3 regions of the Agrobacterium sp. NPDC058088 genome follow, and region 1 is predicted to be linked to each of the others. Evidence: riboswitches for the same ligand, from Rfam matches in the RefSeq annotation. Region 1 holds a riboswitch; each other region holds the start of a gene.
What was found. Region 1 has a riboswitch for thiamine pyrophosphate ahead of ACFVTJ_RS12545 (ABC transporter permease). Riboswitches for the same ligand answer to the same signal wherever they lie in the genome.
Positions count from the first base shown of each region.

Region 2: linked by a shared signal. The riboswitch ahead of thiB (thiamine ABC transporter substrate binding subunit) and the one ahead of ACFVTJ_RS12545 (ABC transporter permease) in region 1 are both predicted to bind thiamine pyrophosphate.
Region 3: linked by a shared signal. The riboswitch ahead of thiC (phosphomethylpyrimidine synthase ThiC) and the one ahead of ACFVTJ_RS12545 (ABC transporter permease) in region 1 are both predicted to bind thiamine pyrophosphate.

Region 1 is NZ_JBHVSU010000003.1:552,620-560,219, reverse strand. Features, by position in the region: gene ACFVTJ_RS12555 (alpha-glucosidase) at 1-1,647, shown strand, start outside; gene ACFVTJ_RS12550 (pilus assembly protein) at 1,672-2,961, opposite strand; TPP riboswitch at 3,160-3,262, shown strand; gene ACFVTJ_RS12545 (ABC transporter permease) at 3,388-4,173, shown strand; gene ACFVTJ_RS12540 (ABC transporter substrate-binding protein) at 4,170-5,120, shown strand; gene ACFVTJ_RS12535 (hydroxyethylthiazole kinase) at 5,117-5,857, shown strand; gene thiE (thiamine phosphate synthase) at 5,844-6,506, shown strand; gene thiD (bifunctional hydroxymethylpyrimidine kinase/phosphomethylpyrimidine kinase) at 6,503-7,300, shown strand; gene ACFVTJ_RS12520 (Lrp/AsnC family transcriptional regulator) at 7,521-7,600, opposite strand, start outside.
Region 2 is NZ_JBHVSU010000009.1:9,761-17,360, forward strand. Features, by position in the region: gene ACFVTJ_RS20095 (ABC-F family ATP-binding cassette domain-containing protein) at 1-1,202, shown strand, start outside; gene ACFVTJ_RS20100 (VOC family protein) at 1,299-1,691, shown strand; TPP riboswitch at 1,737-1,847, shown strand; gene thiB (thiamine ABC transporter substrate binding subunit) at 1,885-2,898, shown strand; gene thiP (thiamine/thiamine pyrophosphate ABC transporter permease ThiP) at 2,918-4,543, shown strand; gene thiQ (thiamine ABC transporter ATP-binding protein) at 4,540-5,256, shown strand; gene ACFVTJ_RS20120 (M48 family metalloprotease) at 5,511-7,025, shown strand; gene leuC (3-isopropylmalate dehydratase large subunit) at 7,078-7,600, opposite strand, start outside.
Region 3 is NZ_JBHVSU010000009.1:167,681-175,280, forward strand. Features, by position in the region: gene ACFVTJ_RS20795 (DUF1839 family protein) at 1-379, opposite strand, end outside; gene ACFVTJ_RS20800 (amino acid--[acyl-carrier-protein] ligase) at 386-1,294, opposite strand; gene ACFVTJ_RS20805 (acyl-CoA dehydrogenase family protein) at 1,299-2,480, opposite strand; gene ACFVTJ_RS20810 (acyl carrier protein) at 2,480-2,731, opposite strand; TPP riboswitch at 2,914-3,025, shown strand; gene thiC (phosphomethylpyrimidine synthase ThiC) at 3,121-4,944, shown strand; gene thiO (glycine oxidase ThiO) at 4,946-5,950, shown strand; gene thiS (sulfur carrier protein ThiS) at 5,919-6,116, shown strand; gene ACFVTJ_RS20830 (thiazole synthase) at 6,121-6,894, shown strand; gene ACFVTJ_RS20835 (P1 family peptidase) at 6,983-7,600, shown strand, end outside.

The sequences.
Region 1 (7,600 bases):
GAGCAGATGTCCTATTTCGACATGCGCGGAAGGCGCTTCCCGCTCTGGACCTCCGAGCCAGGTGTGGGTCGCGACAAGACGACCGAAATCACCTTCAAGTCTGACGTCAGCGGCAAGGCGGGCGGTGATTATTACAACACCAACTATCCGCAGCCGACCTACCTTTCATCGCGTAGATACGCGCTGCATGTAGAAACGAGCGCCTATTCGGTCTTCGATTTCCGCAATGGTGATTTCCACGAGATCGAAATCTGGGCCATCCCTGAAAAGATCGAATTTTTCGCCGGTGACAGTTTCACCGATATCATCTCCGCCTTGTCGCTGCGGTTCGGGCGTCAGCCGCAACTGCCTGATTGGATCTATAACGGCGCGATCATCGGATTAAAGGATGGCGTCAACTCCTTTGCCCGGCTGGAGAAAATCCGCGCGGCCGGCACGAAGGTGTCCGGCCTCTGGTGCGAGGACTGGGTGGGGCTTCGGCAGACATCCTTCGGCGCCCGCCTCTTCTGGGACTGGCAGGCAAATGAGACCCGCTACCCGCATCTGCGCCAGAAGATCGCCGAGTTAGCCGACCAAGGTATCCGTTTTCTGGGTTACGTGAACCCCTATCTCTGCGTCGACGGCCCGCTCTTCCCGGTTGCTGAAGCGGCTGGTTATTTCGCCACGGACGCCGAGGGCAAAACGGCGCTGGTGGATTTCGGCGAGTTCGATTGCGGCGTGGTCGATTTCACCAATCAGGCCGCTGCCGACTGGTTTGCCGAAGAGATCATCGGCAAAAACATGCTCGATTTCGGCCTGTCCGGCTGGATGGCGGATTTCGGCGAATATCTGCCGATCAACATCCAGCTTTCGAACGGCGTCGACGCCAAGCTGATGCACAATGCCTGGCCCAAGCTCTGGGCCGAGGTTAACGCGGAGGGCGTCAAAAGTCGTGGCAAGACTGGCGAAGCGCTGTTCTTCATGCGGGCTGGTTTCACCGGCGTGCAGGCCCATTGCCCGCTGATCTGGGGCGGCGACCAGTCCGTCGACTTCTCCCGTCATGATGGACTTGTCACCGTCATTTGCGGCGCACTCTCCTCCGGGCTCATGGGCAATGCCTATCATCATTCCGACATCGGCGGTTACACCAGCCTGTTCGGCAATGTCCGCACCGCGGAGCTCATCATGCGCTGGACGGAAATGGCCGCCTTCACGCCGGTCATGCGCACCCATGAGGGCAACCGCCCGCGCGACAATCTGCAGATCGATCAGGACGAAAAGGTTCTCGCCCATTTCGCCCGCATGACGACAGTCTATGTCGCGCTCGCTCCCTATCTGAAATCGCTTTCCGCCGAGGCGGCAAAGACGGGCCTGCCGGTGCAGCGGCCGCTTTTCCTGCATTACGAGAATGAGCCGCAAACCTATGCCATTCAGGACTGCTATCTCTATGGCGCGGATATGCTGGTCGCACCGGTCTGGAAGGCGAGCGAAACGCAACGCTCGCTCTATTTGCCGGGCAATGGCGAATGGGTGCACCTGTGGAGTGGCACGCAGTACCGCGGCGGGCAAGAGGTCACCGTTGCAGCGCCGCTCGGCGAGCCTGCGGTTTTTTATCGTGCCGATAGCGGCCATCGTCAGCTGTTTGAACAGGTTCGCAACATCCGCTGAACGATAGCCAAGTTCGTCTTTCCATCACCCCGTCAAGCGCGGTGATGTGATGGCCTTCTTGAAAAGCGCGGTCATCGCGTCGCTGATACCCTGCGACGGGCTGACCTCGAAGAACAGGCCCGGAGAAGCGCATTGCTGCATGCGTGTGCCGATTTCCGACTGGAAGGGTGCGATCCAGGTGTTGTACCAACCGTTTGTCGGTAGCGGCAGATAGGTTGTGTAGAGCACTGCAATCCGAAAACCCTTTTCCTTCAGCTTCGTGCAATATTTCACGTCGATTGGCTCCTGGCAGCGGCCACTCGTCGTTTTTTTAGTGCAGCTAGACGGCTTGTAGCTATCGCCGACGCCATCAGTGACGAAGAAGACGATCTTCTCGGGGCTCGCCGAACTTGCGCCCGTTCCAGAATTGCCAATTTTGTCGCCAATCTGGGTCAGGGCCCGGTCAAAATCGGTCTGCTGGTCGTTGTTGAACCCCTGTTTGGGGATCGACATCAGGTCGACTTCAGCGGCTTTTTTCTTGGCTGTCGCCAGATCCGACGTCAACGGCACGACTTCAAGCAGCTTCGTGTCTTCGGCTTTCTCTCCGAAGGAATAGACTGCCATACGATATTGATTGCTGCTTTTGCGCATGGACTTCGCCGTGTCCATGAGGCTTGCCGTCGCCTTTGCGACCACGTTGATGCGCGTTGTCACCCCGAGGCTTTTAGCCTTGTAATAATAACTGTTCGTGTCAACCACACCGTCTTTCACGATGTGACAGGCGAACGCGCATTTGTCGCTGGTATTCGCAACCATCGTTGCGACATCGGCCGGTGTGGCGCCCACGCCCATCGACGGGGTGTTATCCAGAAGGACATAGAAGTCGCTGAATGTTTCCGTCTCATATTTGGCGGTCGCCCTGCCCGCAACGGTGACGAGATCCTCTCCAAGTATCCGTGAAAGCGTCGTGCCGACGGACGCCTTGAAGTTGACCTCCGATTCGATCGCATTGCCGTGCTTGACAACCGATACGTCGAGGGACAGCAGCTTGTAGTCGGGATTGGCTCTCTCATTGCCTTCAAAAAATGCGGAGGCCTCATCGCCACCAAGCGTGATGACCCCATCACCAGACATTTCCTTTGCCTTGTGAACGCTCGCCGAGGTGTCGGACACCACCGCGAGGGCCGCGGCATCGGCGGCCATCTGCAGGTCCGATTTCACGGTCATGCCGTGCGCCACATCAAGAGCCACGCCCGCGACACCAATAAGAGGCACCATCAACAGGGCGCTGAGAATGCCGAAATTTCCCGATTTATCCTGCCAGAAGGTTTTCAACGTCGTCCCCGTAATTTTTCCCCGGGGGTCAAAATAGTCGTCCAATATTGAAAGGCAGTTTCGAGAGATAACTAATTTTCGATAAATCTAATTTCCTTAATAACTAATAGGCCGATGAAAGACGGCTGAACGCGATCACGTCTGACAAAGCATCCTCGGCGGGGACGTTGACATTTTTAAAACTTGACCTACAAAACAAGCTCTTCCGAGGGGAGTACCGCACGGTGCTGAGATGGCGTTGAGCCGGACCCTTGAACCTGATCCGGGTCATGCCGGCGTAGGAACGGAACTGTCGCGCCCTGGAGGCGCTGCCCTTTCTCTTCTCCGCTCTGCCTGATCTCCGTGATTGCCACAGCTGGAGACGACCGATGATGCTGAAACCTTCCGTCCTTCGCACATGGTGCGTTTGCGTCTGAGGCCCGGCTCATGCGTGCCACCCATGCGCTGAACGGTGTCGGTCTTCTGCTGCTTCTGTGGCAGACGGGGACATGGCTGTTTGCGCCGCCCCGTTACATCCTGCCGTCGCCCGCTGATGTTGCGTCCGCCTTCCTGCGACAGCCGGGCTTCCTGTTCGGTCAAGCCACGGTGACGCTTGGCGAAATGGCGCTCGGGCTAGCGGCAGGCGTTAGCGCCGGTGTCCTCGTCGCCTTCACGATTGCCGCCACCCCGCGCTTCGGCCGCCTCGTCTGGCCCATGGTCCTGGTGTTGCAGGCCTTTCCGGTCTTCGTACTCGCCCCCATCCTCGTCCTCTGGTTTGGCTTCGGCATGGCTTCGAAAGTGGTGATGACGGCGATCATCATCTTCTTTCCCATCGCGTCGGCTTTCACCGATGGCCTGAACCGCACGGACCGCGCCATTCTCGACGCCGCCTCGCTGACACAAGCGAGCCATTGGCAGATCCTCACCCGGCTGCGCGTGCCGCTGGCGCTTCCCTCGCTGATTTCGGGCTTGAGGGTGGCGGCGCCGCTCGCCCCCCTCGGCGCCGTCATCGGCGAATGGGTGGGCTCATCGGCCGGGCTTGGTTTCGTGATGATCCAGTCCAATGCCCGTATGCAGACCGATACCATGTTCGCCGCCATGGCCATTCTGGCCGTCATGGCCGTGGTGCTCAGGCTGATCGTGGACCGGGCGACAGCCAATCTCGCCCCCTGGGCCAAAGAAACAGAACACAACATTCCTTTCAGATATTTACGGAGACTTTCGGCACCATGAAACGAACTCTTCTTTCCCTCGCCATCGCAGCGGCAAGCGTGCTTGCGCCCATGCAATCTGAGGCCGCCGACAAGCTGACCGTGTTGCTTGAGTGGTTCGTGAACCCTGATCATGCACCGATGGTGATAGCCAAGGAACGCGGCCTGTTCACCGAGGCTGGGCTGGAAGTGGAACTGGTGCCGCCTGCCGATCCCTCCGCCGTGCCGCGCCTCGTCTCGGCAAAGCAGGCCGATATCGGTGTGCATTACCAGCCGAACCTCTATCTCGACCATGAAGCCGGTCTGCCGCTCGTCCGTTTCGGAACGCTGGTTGAAACCCCGCTCAACACCGTCACGGTTCTCGCCGATGGGCCGATCAAGAGCCTGAAGGACCTGAAGGGCAAAAAGGTCGGTTTTTCCGTTTCCGGCTTCGAGGATGCGATGCTGAAGCGCATGCTGGAAAAGGACGGCCTGACGAAGGATGATGTCGAACTCGTCAACGTCAATTTCTCGCTTTCGCCGTCACTGATCGCTGGCAAGGTGGATGCCACTCTGGGTGGTTTCCGCAATTTCGAGCTGACGCAGATGAAACTCGAAGGCCACGAGGGCCGTTCCTTTTTCCCCGAGGAACATGGCGTGCCGGCCTATGACGAGCTGATCTTCGTCACCCCCACCGATCTTGTAAAGGACAGCCGCCTGCCGCGTTTCCTCTCCGCCGTGGAGCAGGCCGCGATCTTTATTACCAACCATCCGCAGGACGCCTGGCAGCTTTTCATCAAGGCCTATCCGAACCTTGACGATGCCCTGAACAAACAGGCCTTCTTCGACACCTTGCCACGTTTCGCCAAGCGCCCTGCAGCACTCGACCGCGCCCGTTACGCCCGTTTCGGCGCCTTCATGCAGGAGATGCAGTTGATCAAGCAGGCCCCCGCAGCGGACGATATCGCCGTGGAGTTGCAACAGCCATGAGCGGCGATTTTCCGACAGCGGCAAAGGCCGCCGAGATTCTCGAGCGTGTGCGCCAGACCCGTCCGCGCGTGCATTGCCTGATGAACACCGTGGTGCAGAAATTCACCGCCGACGGCATCACCGTCATCGGCGGCATTCCCTCGATGACGACCTCGATGGAAGAAATCGAGAGCTTCGTTACCAAGGCGGATGCACTTACCGTCAATCTCGGCACGCTGGATGCCGAACGGCGCAAGGTCATCCGACTGGCCATCGAGATCGCCAACCAAGCTGGAAAGCCGTGGATCGTTGATCCCGTCCATTGCGATTACTCGCCGTCCCGGCTGGGATTTGCACGCGAACTCATCACCCTTTCCCCGACGATCGTCCGTGGCAACCGCGCAGAAATGAGCCTGATCGGCGACGTGCCGAATACGGTGAGGATCGAGACCGGGCCGGTGGATCATCTTCGCGACACAACCCGCAACGTCGGCATCGTCAACGGGCATCCCTGGATGGCGAAGGTAACGGGCACGGGCTGCCTTTCGGGCGGTGTCATCGCCGCCTTTATGGCAGTGGAAAAAGACCCGCTGGCAGCAGCGGCTTCCGCCCTCGCAGTGACGGGCGTTTCTGCCGAACTCGCCGCGAAGCAGGCCAAAGGCCCTGGCACATTCGAACCGGCATTTCTGGATGCGCTTTCCGAGATTTCCAGTGAAGATATCATGAAGCATGCGAGGATTGAGCATGAACAAGGTTGATTATCGCCTCAACGCGCTGGTCGATGCCAGTCTTTCCGACGTCGCAGCGTTGCCGGAACTTGCTCTGGCGGCTGCACTCAACGGGGCAACCATCCTGCAATATCGCGACAAACACGGCTCGACGCGAGAGATGATCGAAAACGCCCGCGCCATTCGCGTGGCGATCGGCGGCACCGGCGTGCCGCTTGTTATCAATGACCGGGTGGACGTGGCGCTCGCCTCCGGGGCCGATGGGGTGCATCTGGGTGCCGACGACATGGACGCGGAGACCGCAAGGCGCATTCTCGGCGAAAGGGCAATTATCGGTCTTACTGTCAAGAACCGCGTCGATGCCGAACGGGCAGCTTCCATGCCCGCCGACTATGCCTGCATAGGCGGCGTCTTTGAGACCGTTTCCAAGGTCAATCCGGACAAACCGGTCGGTATCGACGGTTTTACGATGCTGCGTGCCCTGCTGAAGGAGTGGCGGCCGGATATGCCGGTTGGCGCAATCGCCGGTATCGATCTTGCTCGCGTGCCTGCCGTCGTCACCGCTGGTGCGGATGGGGTAGCAGTCATTTCCGCCATTTTCCGCGCAGCCGATATCGCCCGCGCAACCAAGGACTTCCGCTCTGCAATAGACGCGGCGCTGAAAGCGAGACAGCCATGACTTCAATTGCATTGACGATTGCCGGTTCTGACAGCGGTGGCGGTGCGGGGATCCAGGCCGATATCAAGACCTTCTCCGCACTCGGCGCCTATGCCGCCAGCGTCATCACCGCCATCACCGCCCAAAACACGCAGGGCGTGACCGCTGTGGAGGATATTTCGGTCGCCACGATTGTCGCGCAGATGGATGCGGTTTTTTCCGATCTCGCTGTCAATGCCGTGAAGATCGGCATGGTCTCGCGGATCGAAACCATCGCCGCCATCGCGGAACGGCTTCGGCGGCAATCTCAACCGGTGGTGCTTGACCCTGTCATGGTGGCAACGTCAGGTGACCGGCTGCTGCATAAGGATGCCATCGAGACGTTACGGCGCGAGCTTCTTCCGCTCGCCACCATCGTCACGCCGAACCTGCCCGAAGCGGCATTGCTGACCGGAACCCCTATTGCCGGGACGGAGCAGGAGATTACCCGTCAGGCCGAGCTGATCCTGAAGGCCGGTGCGAAGGCCGTGCTCATCAAGGGCGGGCATGGCGATGGGCCTGAGAGCACGGATTATCTCTTTGCAGATGACACCATGCAGGCGCTTTCTGCGCCGAGGGTGGAGACGAAAAACGACCACGGCACTGGCTGCACGCTGGCGGCGGCGATTACAGCGCATCTTGCGATGGGGCGTGAATTGCAGGAGGCCGTGGGGCTGGCGAAGGACTATTTGAATGGGGCGCTTGATGCCGGGCGGGGGCTTGTCGTTGGACATGGGCGGGGGCCGGTGCATCATTTTTATCGGTGGTGGGGGTGACATCGATACGTGGAGTGTGGGGTTTACCCCCCTCTGTCCTGCCGGACATCTCCCCCTCAAGGGGGGAGATAGACAAGCGGCTTGTTAACCGTATTCAGTGAGCCTCGTATCCAGTAGTGAAATGGTTGGGTGGAAACGAGTGGCCGCCGTACCCGATCTCCCCCCTTGAGGCGGAGATGTCCGGCAGGACAGAGGGGGGTGGCCGCGTATTCACCGCCCTTCACCGCGCCTTCGGCGTCGCCAACACATTCCTGATCGCAAAACTAGAATGAATCCGCGAAACCCCCGGTAGTTTCGACA
Region 2 (7,600 bases), on a different contig from region 1:
ACAAGGTGCTGGAAGAGGAAGAGCTGGAACAGCACAAGCTCGGCAAGGCCATCGAGCGCGAAGAACACTGGATGCGTTACGGCGTGACCGCAAGGCGCAAGCGCAACATGCGCCGCGTCGGCGAGCTTCAGGCCATGCGCGCGGAATATCGCGGCCACAAGGGTCCGCAGGGTTCCGTACAGGCAACCGTCACCGAAGGGCGGGAATCCGGAAAGCTGGTCATCGAGGCCGACGCCATCACCAAGGCTTATGGCGAGCGCGTGATCGTGGCGCCATTCTCGCTCAGGGTTCATCGGGGGGATTGCATCGGTCTCGTCGGTCCGAACGGTGCGGGCAAAACCACGCTCCTGAAGATGCTGACGGGCCAGCTTGAACCCGACAGCGGCACGGTGAAGCTCGGCACCAATCTGGAGATCGCCACGCTTGACCAGAAACGTGAGGATCTCAACCCTAACGAAACGCTCGCCCATTATCTGACCGACGGGCGTGGTGACAATCTTCTCGTCAATGGCGAAGTGAAGCATGTTACGGGTTACATGAAGGACTTCCTGTTCCAGCCGGAACAGGCGCGCACACCCATCCGCAATCTTTCCGGTGGGGAGCGCGCCCGTCTTATCCTGGCGCGCATTCTGGCCCGGCCGACCAATCTTCTCATTCTCGACGAACCGACCAACGATCTCGACATCGAAACGCTCGATCTGTTGCAGGAGATCGTGGCCGGTTTTTCCGGTACGGTCATTCTCGTCAGCCACGACCGTGATTTTCTGGATCGTACCGTCACCTCCACCATCGCGCCGGCCAATCCCGATCAGCCGGATGGGCGCTGGATCGAATATGCGGGCGGCTATTCGGACATGATGGCGCAGCGCAAGGGTGCGGCGGAAGAAAAACGCAAGGCCGAAAGGCAGGAAAAGGCAAGAGCCGTATCTTCAGCTTCGCCATCGCAGGAGCCCGTCAAGGCCAAGGGCAAACTTTCCTTCAAGCAAAAATTCGCTCTCGAAAATCTTCCGAAGGAAATGGAAAAGGCCCAGGAAGAGATCGCAAAACGCGAACAGCGCATGGCTGACCCGCAACTCTTCGCCAAGGATCAGGCGACCTTCAACAAGCTGGCGCAGGAAATGGAAAAGCTGCGCGAAAAGCTGGAGACCATGGAAGAGGAATGGCTGGAGCTGGAGATGCTGCGCGAAGAACTGGAGAGCTGAAACCAGGCGCTCTCCATTCAAGCAGCCCTTCTTCGGCCTTTGACAGGCAAGCGGAATTGCCGTTCTATGCTCGCGTTCGTTTGGAGGACGTCTGAAATGCGCATGATTTTCGTCAATCTGCCGGTCAAGAACATCGAGGGATCGAGAAGCTTTTTCACGGCCCTCGGTTTCAGTTTCAATCCGGAGTATTCCGACGACCGCACGCTGTGCATGATCGTGGAGGAGAACATCTTCGTGATGCTTCTTCAGGAGGAACGTTTTCGCGATTTCATCAATGGTGATATCGCCGATGCCAAGCGCAGCACCGAGGTTCTGACCTGCCTTTCCGCCGGGAGCCGCGAGGAGATCGACGGGATGATCGCGACCGCGCTTGCCTCCGGTGGCAGCAGCTGGAAACCGGTTCAGGACCATGGCTTCATGTATGCGGGCAGCTTTCAAGATCCCGACGGTCACGTCTGGGAACTGGTGCATATGACGGGGCAGGGCTGATCTCGGCCGTCTTGCCAATCACAGACGACGGGACTAAACCATCATCTTGATCTAACGGGGTGTCTTCTGTGCTCATGTGCAGAAGGCTGAGAGGCTTGCCAACCCGAAGAACCTGATCCGGTTCATACCGGCGGAGGGATTAGACGGCTTAAAGACAAGCGGCTACTCCTTCTCGTTTTTTGAGGAGATACCCGTGCGCCGTCGTCTTTTTCTGAATTCCGTCATTGCCGCCTCGCTGTTTCTGCCCGGTCTCGCCGCGGCTCAGGATAAGCCGGAACTGACCGTCTATACCTATGAAAGCTTCGTTTCCGAATGGGGTCCCGGCCCTAAGGTGAAGGAAGCTTTCGAGAAGGTGTGCGGCTGCAAGGTCAATTTTGTGGGTGTCGCGGATGGTGTGGCACTGCTCAATCGTCTGAAGCTTGAAGGCGCAGGATCCAAGGCGGATGTGGTCGTTGGTCTCGACACCAATCTTGTCGCAGAGGCGAAACAGACCGGTCTTTTTGACGTGAGCGGCATCGATGCGTCGGCGGCCAAAGTGCCGGGCGGTTACAAGGATGATGTTTTCGTACCCTATGACTATGGGCATTTTGCCGTCATCTATGACACGCAGACGGTGAAGAACCCGCCGACGAGCCTGAAGGAGCTGGTGGAAGGCGATCCCGCGCAGAAGATCGCCATTCAGGATCCGCGCACTTCCACGCCGGGGCTCGGCCTGCTTTTGTGGGTGAAATCGGTTTATGGCGACAAGGCGCCGGAGGCCTGGGCAAAGCTCAGGAAGCGCATTCTCACCGTCACGCCGGGCTGGTCGGAATCCTATGGCCTCTTCACCAAGGGGGAAGTGCCGATGGTGCTCTCCTACACCACCTCGCCCGCCTATCACATGGTCGCGGAAAAATCGGAGCGTTATCAGGCTGCGGCCTTTTCCGAAGGGCATTACATCCAGATCGAAGTCTCTGGTCTCCTCAAAAACGCACCGCACAAGGATCTGGCAAAGCAGTTTCTCGCTTTCACACTGACATCAGGTTTTCAGGACGCCATTCCTGAAAACAACTGGATGATGCCGGTCGCGGCCACGTCGGCACCCTTGCCCGAGGCATTTTCCAAACTCGTCGTGCCGCAAAAGACCTTCCTGATGGATCCCGAAGAGGTGGCGAAGAACCGCAAGGCCTGGATCGACGAATGGCTTTCGGCCATGAGCATGAACTGAGGAAGAGGCACGCTCGCACATGATGTTGCGTCGCGATTATCGGCGGTCAGTCATTTTCGGGACGGCGGCCTTTGCCGCCGTTTTCTTGTTCATGGCGCTCGCGGTTTTTGCGCTGCTGTCATTTGATGCCGGCCCATCCGCCGCCGGAATCATGGATGCCTATACGTTGCGCATCCTGCGCTTCACGCTTTACCAGGCGATGCTATCTACCCTTTTATCTATCGTTCTCGGTCTGCCCGTCGCTCTGGCACTCGCCCGGCGCAGAGAGTTTCCGGGAAGGATCTGGATCATCCGGCTGATGGCGGTGCCAATGGGTTTGCCGGTGATCGTCGGTGCCTTCGGCATCATCACTATCTGGGGCAGGCAGGGCGTGCTGAACAGTGCCCTTGTTTTTGCCGGTGCGGATGAGCCTTTCAGCATATACGGCCTTTCCGGCATTCTCATTGCTCACGTCTTCTTCAATCTGCCGCTTTCCGTGCGGCTGATGCTGGCCGGGCTGGAGCGCATTCCGGGAGAATATTGGCGCATGGCGGCAAGTCTCGGCATGGGGTCGGTTTCAGTTTTCCGTTTCATCGAATGGCCGGCGGTCTCGCGGCTCATTCCTGGCATCGCCGGGCTGGTTTTCATGCTGTGCGCCACCAGCTTCACGCTTGTGCTTCTTCTGGGCGGCGGGCCGGCAGCAACGACGCTGGAAGTGGCGATCTATCAGGCGCTGCGGTTCGATTTCGATCCGCAGCGGGCAATCGCGCTTTCGGTTCTGCAGATTGTGCTCACCGCAATCCTGCTTGCGCTCCTCGCCTTTTTGCCGTCACCGGAAGCGGAAATCTCCTCGCTTGGTCGCAGCATCCAGCGTTTCGACGGCAAAAGCACCGCAGCGCGCCTGTGGGACGGCGCGGCAATCGCTTTTGCTGTTTTTCTGGTCGGGTTGCCGCTTATCGCCATCGCTGTTTCGGGGTTGCAGGCCGATCTGCCGCGCCTGCTCACCGCGCCGATCTTCCTGCGTGCTGCGGCGACCAGTCTCGCCATCGCCATGCTGTCGGCAATTCTCGTCGTTTTCTGCTGCATGGCGATTATCGGCGCGCGCCAGGCCATCGGCTCCAGACGCAAGGTGGCGTGGCCTCTCCGCTTGCTTTCCGCACTGCTTGGGGCGGGCTCCTCGCTGGTGCTGCTTGTTCCGCCCGTCGTGCTTGGAAGCGGTTGGTTCCTGCTGCTTCGGATCTTCGGTGATGTCAGCTTCTATGCGCCCGTTCTCGTGGCGCTCATCAATATGCTGATGGCCCTGCCGCTGGCCATGCGGGTGATGGAGCCGGCCTTCACCAGTCATTTCCTGCGCACCGGCCGGCTTTCCGCCAGCCTCGGACTTCAGGGCTTTTCGCGGTTGCGGTTTGCCGATCTGCCGGTTCTTCGGCGGCCCATGCTGATGGCACTTTCTTTTGCCATGGCGTTGTCGCTCGGCGATCTCGGGGCGGTTGCGCTGTTCGGATCGGAAAACTTCATAACCTTGCCCTGGCTGGTTTACAGCAATATGGGGAGCTATCGCACCAATGACGCCGCCGGATATGCCTTCCTCCTCGGCATCGTTTGCCTGCTGCTTGCCGCAGGCGGTGTTTCCAGACCATCCCAATCAGCAGGGGCTCGTATATGACAGGCGACGATTTTGCCGTGGAGCTGGATAATGTCAGGCTACGGCTCGGGACGCAGGATTTCGAACTCGATTGCACCTTCCCGCAAGGTCAGGTGACGGCGGTCGTCGGTGCCTCCGGTTCGGGAAAATCGACGCTCCTCAATCTCGTGGCCGGTTTCGAGGTGCCGGACTCCGGCCGTGTGCTTATCGATGGACAGGACATCACGGCAAAGGATCCTTCGGAAAGGCCGGTTTCATCGATCTTTCAGGACAATAATCTTTTCGCCCATCTCGATATTTTCACCAATGTCGCCCTCGGCGTCAGCCCCAGCCTGAAATTGCGGGCGGAGGGCCGGCAGAAGATCGAAGTGGCGCTGGCGCGCGTCGGTCTTGCGGGTTTCGACAGGCGCCTGCCGGGTACGCTTTCCGGCGGAGAAAGGCAAAGGGCGGCGCTGGCGCGTGCCCTGGTGCGGCAAAAACCGGTCATGTTGCTCGATGAACCCTTCGCCGCGCTCGATCCGGGATTGCGGGCGGGCATGACGTCTCTGCTTCTCGACTTGCACGACGAAACAAAAAATACGGTGATTATTGTCACACATCATCCCGACGACATAAAAAAGCTGGCGCAGCGGGTGGTTTTTCTTGAGCGTGGCCGCGTTGTCTACGCAGGCGCGACCGCAGATTTCTTCGCCACACAAAATGTGAAGGCGGTCGATAGTTTTCTGAATGGCTGATCGCCTTATTTTCGACGCGTGCCGCTGGCAATCGCTTTAGATGACTTCAATGGCGCTAATTTGCACTTGCCAGTTTCAAGTTGTTGCCCGAGAAAAGATGGGAATTATTGCGTTCTTCAGGAATATTCAGGGCTTGGTGGATCGTTTTTACCGCTTTGGCATTCATCGCCCATTGGGGCGAATCGGTTATTCTGGTCTGCAATTAACGGATGATCAGGAACGTTAAGGGGCAGGCATAGAGAATGAAAAATAGCATGACTGCACAGCGGGGGCTTTTCTCCGGTTCAGGCCTTCGCCGTTCCGGCAGGCTTGCTGCGGCGTGGTCTGCACTGACGGCGTCCGCCGTGCTGCTGTCATCGTGCCAGTCCCTGTTCAGCCCGGCCTATCAGTCCACATTGCGTCCCTCGGACAATCCGCAGACCGTGGAACAGGTGCAGAAGAACGATCCACGTGCCCAGATGGGTGCACGCGAACATCCGCGTATCGTGGCAAGTTATGGCGGCGAGTATCGCGATGCCAAGACGGAACGGTTGGTCGCCCGCATTGCCGGCGCGCTGACGGCTGTGTCGGAAAATCCGCAGCAATCCTACCGCATCACCATTCTCAATTCGCCCGCCATCAACGCTTTCGCTTTGCCCGGCGGATATCTTTACGTCACGCGCGGCCTGCTGGCGCTTGCCAATGATGCGTCCGAAGTGGCGGCCGTGCTTTCGCACGAGATGGGCCATGTCACCGCAAACCACGGCATCGAACGCCAGCGCCGCGAAGAGGCGGAGGTGATTGCCAGCCGTGTGGTTGCGGAAGTTCTGTCGAGCGATCTCGCCGGCAAACAGGCACTGGCACGCGGCAAGCTGCGGCTTGCGGCCTTCTCCCGTCAGCAGGAATTGCAGGCAGACGTCATTGGGGTTCGCATGCTGGGCGAGGCCGGTTACGATCCTTACGCGTCGCCGCGTTTTCTGGATTCCATGGCGGCCTATGCACGGTTCTCGTCGGCTGATCCCGAAAACGACCAGAGCCTCGACTTCCTTTCCAGTCACCCCAACACGCCGCAGCGTATCGAGCTTGCGCGCCGCCATGCCCGCGCCTTCGGCCAGGAAGGTCAGGTCGGGGATAAGGGCCGCGACTGGTTTCTGGATGGTATAGATGGGCTGCTTTACGGGGACAGCCCACAGGAAGGTTACGTCCGCGGCCAGACATTCCTGCACGGAACGCTGGGCATCCGTTTCGACGTGCCGGAAGGGTTCGTCATCGACAACAAGGTGGAAGCCGTTCTGGCGACGGGGCCGGGCGATATGGCGATCCGTTTCGATGGCGTGGCCGATCCGAAGCAGACGAGCCTCGCCAACTACCTGACCAGCGGCTGGGTCGCGGGTCTGTTACCGGAAACCGTCAAGGAAACGCAAATCAACGGTCTGGAGGCTGCGACAGCCCGGGCGAGTGCGGATAAATGGGATTTCGACGTGACCGTCATTCGTGTCGGCCAGCAGATATTCCGTTTCCTGACAGCAGTGCCAAAAGGCAATACCCAGCTCGACTCCATTGCCAACACACTGCGCACCAGCTTCCGCAAGATGACGCCGCAGGAGATCGCCTCGCTAAAGCCGCTGAGGGTGCGGGTGGTGACGGTGAAGCCCGGTGAAACCGTGGCGACAATGGCGGCGAGGATGATGGGGACGGAGCGGAAGCTCGACATGTTCCGCATGATCAATGCCATGAGCGCGACGGCGACGCTTCAGCCGGGCCAGCGTGTAAAGATCATCGCTGAATAAATAAAAACCCCGGATTACTCCGGGGTTTTGTGTTCAAGTCGTCAGCCGGCAATCATTGCCACTCGCGCACGTCAACGAAATGACCGGCGATTGCCGCCGCCGCCGCCATGGCGGGGGAGACAAGGTGGGTGCGACTCTTATAGCCCTGACGGCCCTCGAAGTTGCGGTTCGAGGTGGAGGCGCAGCGTTCGCCCGGCTTCAGACGGTCGTCATTCATGGCAAGGCACATGGAGCAGCCCGGTTCGCGCCATTCGAAACCGGCGTCGAGGAAGATCTTGTCCAGACCTTCCTTTTCCGCCTGTTCCTTGACGAGGCCGGAGCCGGGTACGATCATCGCCGAGACGGTAGGGGCGACCTTGCGGCCATCGACGATCTTCGCTGCCGCGCGCAAGTCCTCGATACGGCCATTGGTGCAGGAGCCGATGAAGACGCGGTCGATGGCGATATCGGTGATGCGTGTGCCGGGTTTCAGGCCCATATAGTCAAGCGCACGCCATTTGGAGGTGCGCTTGTTTTCTTCCTCGATATCGTCGGGATTGGGAACGATACCTTCAACGGAGGTCACATCTTCCGGA
Region 3 (7,600 bases), on a different contig from region 1:
TGCCGTGTTCCTTCCGGTAGCCCACCCCATGGGTATCGGGCATATAGAAGCTGTCCATCTCGATCAGGCAGATGCGGCCGCGTTCCAACTGCGTCTCGATGTGGTTTTCCACCCTGTCGAAGATCGCAAGCTCGGTGGCGCGGATCCCATAAAGCGCCTCGAGGTCTTCCAGCGGCACCTTGAAGAAGGTGAACTGGTCGCCTTCGAACTCCTGCGTCAGCGTGAAACCGAACATGGCTTCCGGGGATAAGCCTTTCGAGGCCAGCACCTCGATCCATAAATCAATGTAGCAATTGGTCTCCGGCCACATTCTTTCGGAGGAATGAAGCGGATGCTGCACATAGTTTTTGGGATCGAGACCGGGAAAAATCTGCCGCATGGATAATCAGCCCCAGAGTGTTTCCACGACTTTCGCAGGCCATTTCTTGACGTCGAGGCCATGATGCGCAAACAGCGCCAGCGCGATACGTTCAAGGCCGAAACCGACGCAGGCGGTGTGCGCGACATCGCCATTATCGAGGTTCAGACCCCATTTCTGGCCGAAGGCATCCTGATGGTAGTTAAAGCTCATGCAGGCTGTCGGGTTTGTTGTTGACGTTACCGGGATCAACAGTTCGAACTTCAGGTTCTGATCGCGCTGGTTGTTGGCGAGCATCTTGCCCGCGCGGCCGAAGAAAGGATCGTTGGCGACATCGATGGTGACATCGAGTCCGACCGCTTTCATCATCTCGACGCCGCGATCCATCCAGGTCTGGCGGAATTCGGTGACATTGGCCTCGGTACCCATGCAGACATATTCGCGCATGCGGAACAGCTGCTGGCGTGCTGGGTCCTTGGAGGGTTCGTGGCGGAAGCAATAGGACTGGATGTCATAGAGACCGCCGCCGGCAGGCAGCGCGCCGCGCTTGGCGATCGTCGGATAAAGCGGATAGCAGGCCGCCGGCGTCAGCACGATGTCGGTGGCTTTCTGGTCCTTGGTCCAGTCGCCGCCCTCATCCATGGTTTTCAGCAGGCTGACATGGTCTAGCTCGCAGCCGCAGAAGGAATGGACCGTGCCAGCAAGCTGCGGGAAGCTCTTCATGTAACCGCTCTTTTCGAAATAGGCGCGGTTGATGCCGGGCGGAAAACGGATCGCCTCGGCGCCATCGCCACAGCCCGTGCGGTCGATCAGTCGCTCGAATGCGGCAATCACGTCCTCGAACTGGCCGCTGCGTCCATAAAGACCGTCCACACCCGTTTCAATCAGCAGGCCTTCTTCGAACAGTCGATCGAGGAACGATGTTTGCATGTCCATGGTCTTATCCCAAGAGGCTGGTGTCCTGCCTGTGAACCAGCAGGAGATTGGCGGAATTGCCGAGAATGCGATCGTTGGAAATCATCAGGCGGGCGGAATGCGCGTCGCGCAGGTGTCGGCCGAGGCTGTAGGGCGTGCCGTTCTTGTAGCCCATGATGCCGCAGACCAGCATGGCGTGGTCGATGATCTCGAGAATGGTTTCCGAAGAGCAGATCTTCACATTGTTCATGGCCACCGCAAACGCCATCGACATCAGTTTTTCGGCGTCGCTCTTGGTCTCTTCGTAAGCCTTGATACCGGCTATGATGTTGGATTTCACCACCTGCAGCTTGGTGGAAACCTCGGCAAGGCGGATCGCGCCGGGAGGAGCCGTTCCGGGCGATTTGCGGGCCGCGGTTCTGACAAAGGACTGGGCGCGCAACACCGCATCCGACGCGATGCCATACCAGACGGCGCTCCACAGCAGATGCGAGCTTGCAAGCATGGATTGTGCAGCGATTTCCGCGAAAGGCTTTGGGAAAATCTGCACCGCCGGCGCTTCGCCTCGGAACAGGAAGCCATCCGAACAGGTGCCACGCATGCCGAGCGTATCCCAGACATGGGTCTTCTCAAGCGTGTATTGGTTTTTTAGAAATACGGTCATCACCTGATCGGCGGGCGCGGCATCCTTGTGGGCGCGCGAGGTGATGAGGATCGCATCGGCATTGCTGCCATAGGAAATAACGGTGGCGTCCTTTTCCAGCCGGCAGCTTTCCCCTTCGACTTCGATCGCGCAGATGGAGTTGCGCAGATTGCCGCCGATGCCGCCTTCAGTGGTAGCGGAGCCGAGCAGAAGCTGTTCGTTGGCAACGCGGCGCATGAAGCCCGCATGCCATTCGCTTTCCACGCCGTGTTCCACCAGGCTGGACAGCTTGATGTGATGCATGGCGAAAATCATCGCCGTTGCCGAACAGGCTTGGCCGAGCCGGGCGCAAATGTCGGCAATCTCCTGAACGGAAGCGCCTTCGCCGCCGAGCGAGGCGGGTACCTGAATTCCCAGCAGGCGTTCCTGCCGCAGGGCGTCGACGGCTTCCTGTGGGAAGCGGCCGGTGACATCCACCTCGTCGGCATGTTTGGCGGCAATGATCGCGACACGGCCCGCGCGCGCGGACAGCGTTTCATCCTGCGGCGCAACGGTCATGTTCATCAGGCTGCCTCTTTACCATCCAGGATGAGCTTAACGGTGTCTTCGATGGCCTTGATGCTGGCGAAGGACTTGCGGTTCAGCAGGTTATCTGGAAACTCGATGTCGAAAGCTTCTTCGATTCCCAGCATCAATTGCACCGATGCGAAGGAAGAAAGGCCCGCTGCATAAAGATCGGCTTCGTCTGCAATCGTATCTACGGGGGTGGGAAGCTGGCCGAATTTTGCTAGTATTTCACGAATAGTCGCATTCATTCCGACGTATCTCCAATGAAATCAACATTAGGAAGGTTTGTGCTTATCGTTATGCCGCAAACGATAATATTCACCTAAACCGTTAGGTTAATTACAACTAACGGCAGCATGCGCCATTCCCGCACCTTTGCCAAGCTTTGATAGGCGGCCTTGACAAAATGCGGGCGGTGTCTTTTCCTGTGGCCATTCACCAGGGGTGTCCCGTCAAGGGGCTGAGATTCTGCTTTCATGCGCAGTGACCCGTTGAACCTGATCCAGTTCATACTGGCGTAGGGACGGTGCAAAGACCTGATGTCGGGCGGGCGCATGGCGTTTCGTATCGGCGCACGGGTATTTTCCATCATTCCGGCTCGAACTGGGTCTCCACTGTCAAACTTTGGAGCCTCAAGATGAATATCGCTGCCAAGACTATCCCGCTTACGGTCACCACCGGACCGCATGCCGCCTCCACGAAAATCCATAAGCCCGGAATTTTGCATCCGAATATCCGCGTGCCGATGCGCGAGATCGCGGTGCACCCGACGGCGGGCGAGCCGCCGGTGACGGTCTATGATTCCTCCGGCCCTTATACCGATCCTGCTCATACAGTCCTGATCGAAAAGGGTCTGCCGCGTCTGCGTCACGAGTGGATCGTCGCGCGCGGCGATGTTGAGGCCTATGAGGGACGGCATGTCAAACCGGAAGATAATGGCTTCGCCACGGGTGAGCGCCTGACACCAGAATTCGGAGTGCGCAATCAGCCTTTGAAAGCGACGGCTGACAAGGCCGTGACGCAGCTTGCCTATGCACGCGCCGGTATCATCACGCCGGAAATGGAATTCATCGCCATCCGCGAAAATCTCGGTCGCGAGGCCGCAAAAGAAAAGCTCGTGCGTGACGGCGAAAGCTTTGGTGCGCATATTCCTGATTATGTCACGGCGGAATTCGTGCGTCAGGAAGTGGCGGCCGGTCGCGCCATCATTCCCGCCAATATCAACCATCCGGAACTTGAGCCGATGATCATCGGCCGTAATTTTCTGGTGAAGATCAACGCCAATATCGGCAATTCCGCCGTCACCTCCTCCATGGCGGAAGAGGTTGAGAAGATGGTTTGGGCGATCCGCTGGGGTGCGGATACCGTCATGGACCTTTCGACCGGCCGCAACATTCACAATATCCGCGAATGGATCATCCGCAATTCGCCGGTGCCGATCGGTACCGTGCCGCTTTATCAGGCTCTGGAGAAGGTCAACGGCATTGCCGAAGACCTCAATTGGGAAGTGTTCCGTGATACGTTGATCGAACAGGCGGAGCAGGGGGTGGATTATTTCACCATCCATGCAGGCGTCAGGCTGCATTACATCCCACTCACCGTCAACCGCGTCACCGGCATCGTTTCGCGCGGCGGCTCCATCATGGCCAAGTGGTGTCTGCATCACCATAAGGAAAGTTTTCTCTATGAGCATTTCGAGGAGATTTGTGACATTTGCCGCGCTTACGATGTCTCCTTCTCCTTGGGTGACGGTTTGCGGCCCGGGTCTATTGCCGACGCCAATGATGCGGCGCAGTTCGCGGAACTGGAAACGCTGGGTGAACTGACGCAGATCGCCTGGGCAAAGGATTGCCAGGTGATGATCGAAGGCCCCGGCCATGTGCCGATGCATAAGATCAAGGAAAACATGGACAAGCAGCTGAAGACCTGCGGTGAGGCGCCTTTCTATACGCTGGGGCCGCTGACCACGGACATTGCGCCGGGTTACGACCACATTACCTCGGGTATTGGCGCGGCAATGATCGGCTGGTTCGGCACCGCCATGCTTTGTTACGTGACGCCCAAGGAACATCTTGGCCTGCCTGACCGCAACGACGTGAAGGTGGGCGTTATTACCTACAAGATTGCCGCCCATGCCGCCGATCTTGCCAAAGGCCATCCCGCTGCACAGGTGCGTGACGACGCCTTGTCACGTGCAAGGTTCGAGTTCCGCTGGGAGGATCAGTTCAACCTGTCGCTCGACCCGGACACGGCGCGGTCCTTCCACGACGAGACGTTGCCGAAGGAGGCGCACAAGGTCGCGCATTTCTGCTCCATGTGCGGGCCGAAATTCTGCTCAATGCGGATTTCCCACGATATCCGTGCCGAGGCGCAGAAGGAGGGGCTCGAGGCCATGGCGGCGCGCTTTAAGGAAGGCGGCGAGCTTTACATGCCGCTTCCGACGCCCGCGAGCGCCGAATAGGATGCGTGTTCTGATCAAGGGAACGGGGGTCGCCGGACTGACGGCGGCCTTCGAACTGGCGCGGAGTGGCGTTGCCGTCGAGATCTCGGAGCGCAATTCTGAGCCTTCTCGTGGGGCGTCGTTCTATGCAGGCGGCATGCTGGCGCCCTGGTGCGAGCGTGAAAGCGCGGAAGAGGCGGTTCTGACACTCGGCAAGGTGGCGCTTGACTGGTGGGATGACGCAACTCCCGGCCTTGTGGTTCGCAACGGCACGCTGGTCGTGGCGCCCGCCCGCGACAAGGTGGAGCTGTCGCGTTTCGCATCGCGGACAAGCGGCTATCGCTGGGTGGATGAGGCTGGAATCGCCGCTCTGGAGCCCGACCTTGCCGGTCGCTTCCGCTCCGGGCTCTATTTTGCGGATGAGGGACATCTCGATCCGCGCCTTGCACTGAAGTCACTTTATGAGCGGCTTTGCGGCATGGGTGTGCGGTTTCATATGGGCGTTTCGGTGGACGAACAGCGGTTCGACCGGGTGGTCGATTGCACCGGACCTGCGGCAGTGGGAGAAATTCCCAACCTTCGCGGGGTTCGGGGAGAGATGCTTTACCTCGCCACGTCGGAAGTTTCCCTCTCCCGTCCCATCCGGCTGCTGCATCCACGCATTCCGCTCTATATCGTGCCGCGCGAGCCCGGCCGCTTCATGGTGGGCGCGACTATGATCGAGACTGACTATGCCAGCGCCATTTCCGCCCGCTCGATGATGGAGTTCCTGAATGCCGCCTATGCCGTGCACCCTGCCTTCGCGGAAGCGGAAATCATCGAAACCGGCACGGGCCGACGTCCTGCCTATCCCGACAATCTGCCAAAAGTCACGGAGGATGGTCGGACCATCTTCATCAACGGTGCGCACCGGCACGGCTTTTTGCTCTCGCCATCCATGGCGCGGCAGGCGGTGCGGATTATTTGCCAAAATCTATCTCAAAAGGAACAGGATCATGAAACTTCTTGTCAATGGCGACGAGCTTGATCTCGCCACTGAAACGCTGGCTGGGCTGCTCGCCAGCCTCGATTACGAGGGCGACTGGCTGGCGACGGCGGTCAATGGCGATCTCGTGCATTCGGAAGAACGCGCCGATTACGTGCTGAAGGCTTTCGACCGTGTCGAAATCCTCTCGCCGATGCAGGGAGGCTGAGCCCATGCTGACGCTTTATGGTCGCGAGGTCTCGTCCCGTCTTCTGCTTGGCACGGCGCGTTATCCATCCCCTGCCGTGCTCGCGGATGCGGTGCGGGCGAGCGATACGGATATTCTGACGATTTCGCTGCGCCGGGAGATGGCAGGCGGCAAGAAAGGCGGCCAGTTCTTCGAGCTGATTCGCGAGCTGGACCGCCACATCCTGCCCAATACCGCCGGTTGTCATACCGTCAAGGAAGCGGTGCTGACCGCGAAGATGGCGCGAGAGGTTTTTCGCACCAACTGGATCAAGCTGGAGGTCATCGGTCATCATGATACGTTGCAGCCCGATGTCTTCGCGCTTGTCGAGGCGGCTAAAATACTTTGTGACCAGGGGTTTGAGGTCTTTCCCTATATGACGGATGATCTCGTCGTCGCCGAAAAGCTGCTGGAGGCCGGCTGCAGGGTGCTGATGCCCTGGTGCGCGCCGATCGGCAGCGCCATGGGGCCGCTCAATCTGACCGCGCTGAAATCGATGCGGGCACGGTTTCCCGACGTGCCGCTCATCGTCGATGCCGGTATCGGCCGTCCGTCCCATGCGTTGACCGTGATGGAGCTTGGTTATGATGCCGTTCTGCTCAACACGGCGGTTGCGGGCGCGGGCGACCCGGTCGGCATGGCGACGGCTTTCGCCCAAGCCATTGAGGCCGGTCATCAGGCCTTCAGGTCCGGGCCACTGGAACCGAGGGATATGGCTGTGCCTTCGACACCCGTGATCGGAACGGCGGTTTTCTCCTGAGGGCGGCTTTTCGCCAGAGGCGGGGACGGCACCTTTTGCGTTGACAGTACGCTGCGGCGGCGGGATACCGAAAGAAAAGGGGAACGGCATGGCGGCAGGTAACAATCTTATGACGGATATTGACGGCGTGTCGGTCGGCAATGTTACCGATCTCTCCCTCGGCTCCGGCGTCACGGCGATTGTTTTTGAAAAGCCCGCCATCGCTTCCGGCTCGGTTCTTGGCGGAGCGCCGGGTGGGCGCGATACCGCTCTCCTCGATCCCGCCATGACGGTTGAAACCGTGGATGCCTTGGTATTGTCAGGAGGTTCAGCCTTCGGGCTGGATGCGGCGGGCGGCGTTCAGGCCGGGCTGCGGGAGATCGGTCGTGGGTTGCAGGTGGGTTCCACCCGCGTGCCCATCGTGCCGCAGGCGATCCTGATGGATCTGCTGAATGGCGGGAACAAGGACTGGGGGCTGCATTCGCCCTATCGCGAGATGGGATATGCGGCCTTCAAAGCGGCGGGCCGCGCTCCCTTTTTGTTAGGGACGGTCGGTGCCGGAACGGGAGCGACCACCGCCACTTTCAAAGGTGGGCTTGGTTCTGCAAGTGCCGTCAGTTCCGGTGGATATAAAGTGGCGGCAATCGTCGCCGTCAACGCGCTTGGCTCCGCCACCATCGGCATGAGCCGCCATTTCTGGTCCGCACCGTTCGAGGTAGAGGGTGAA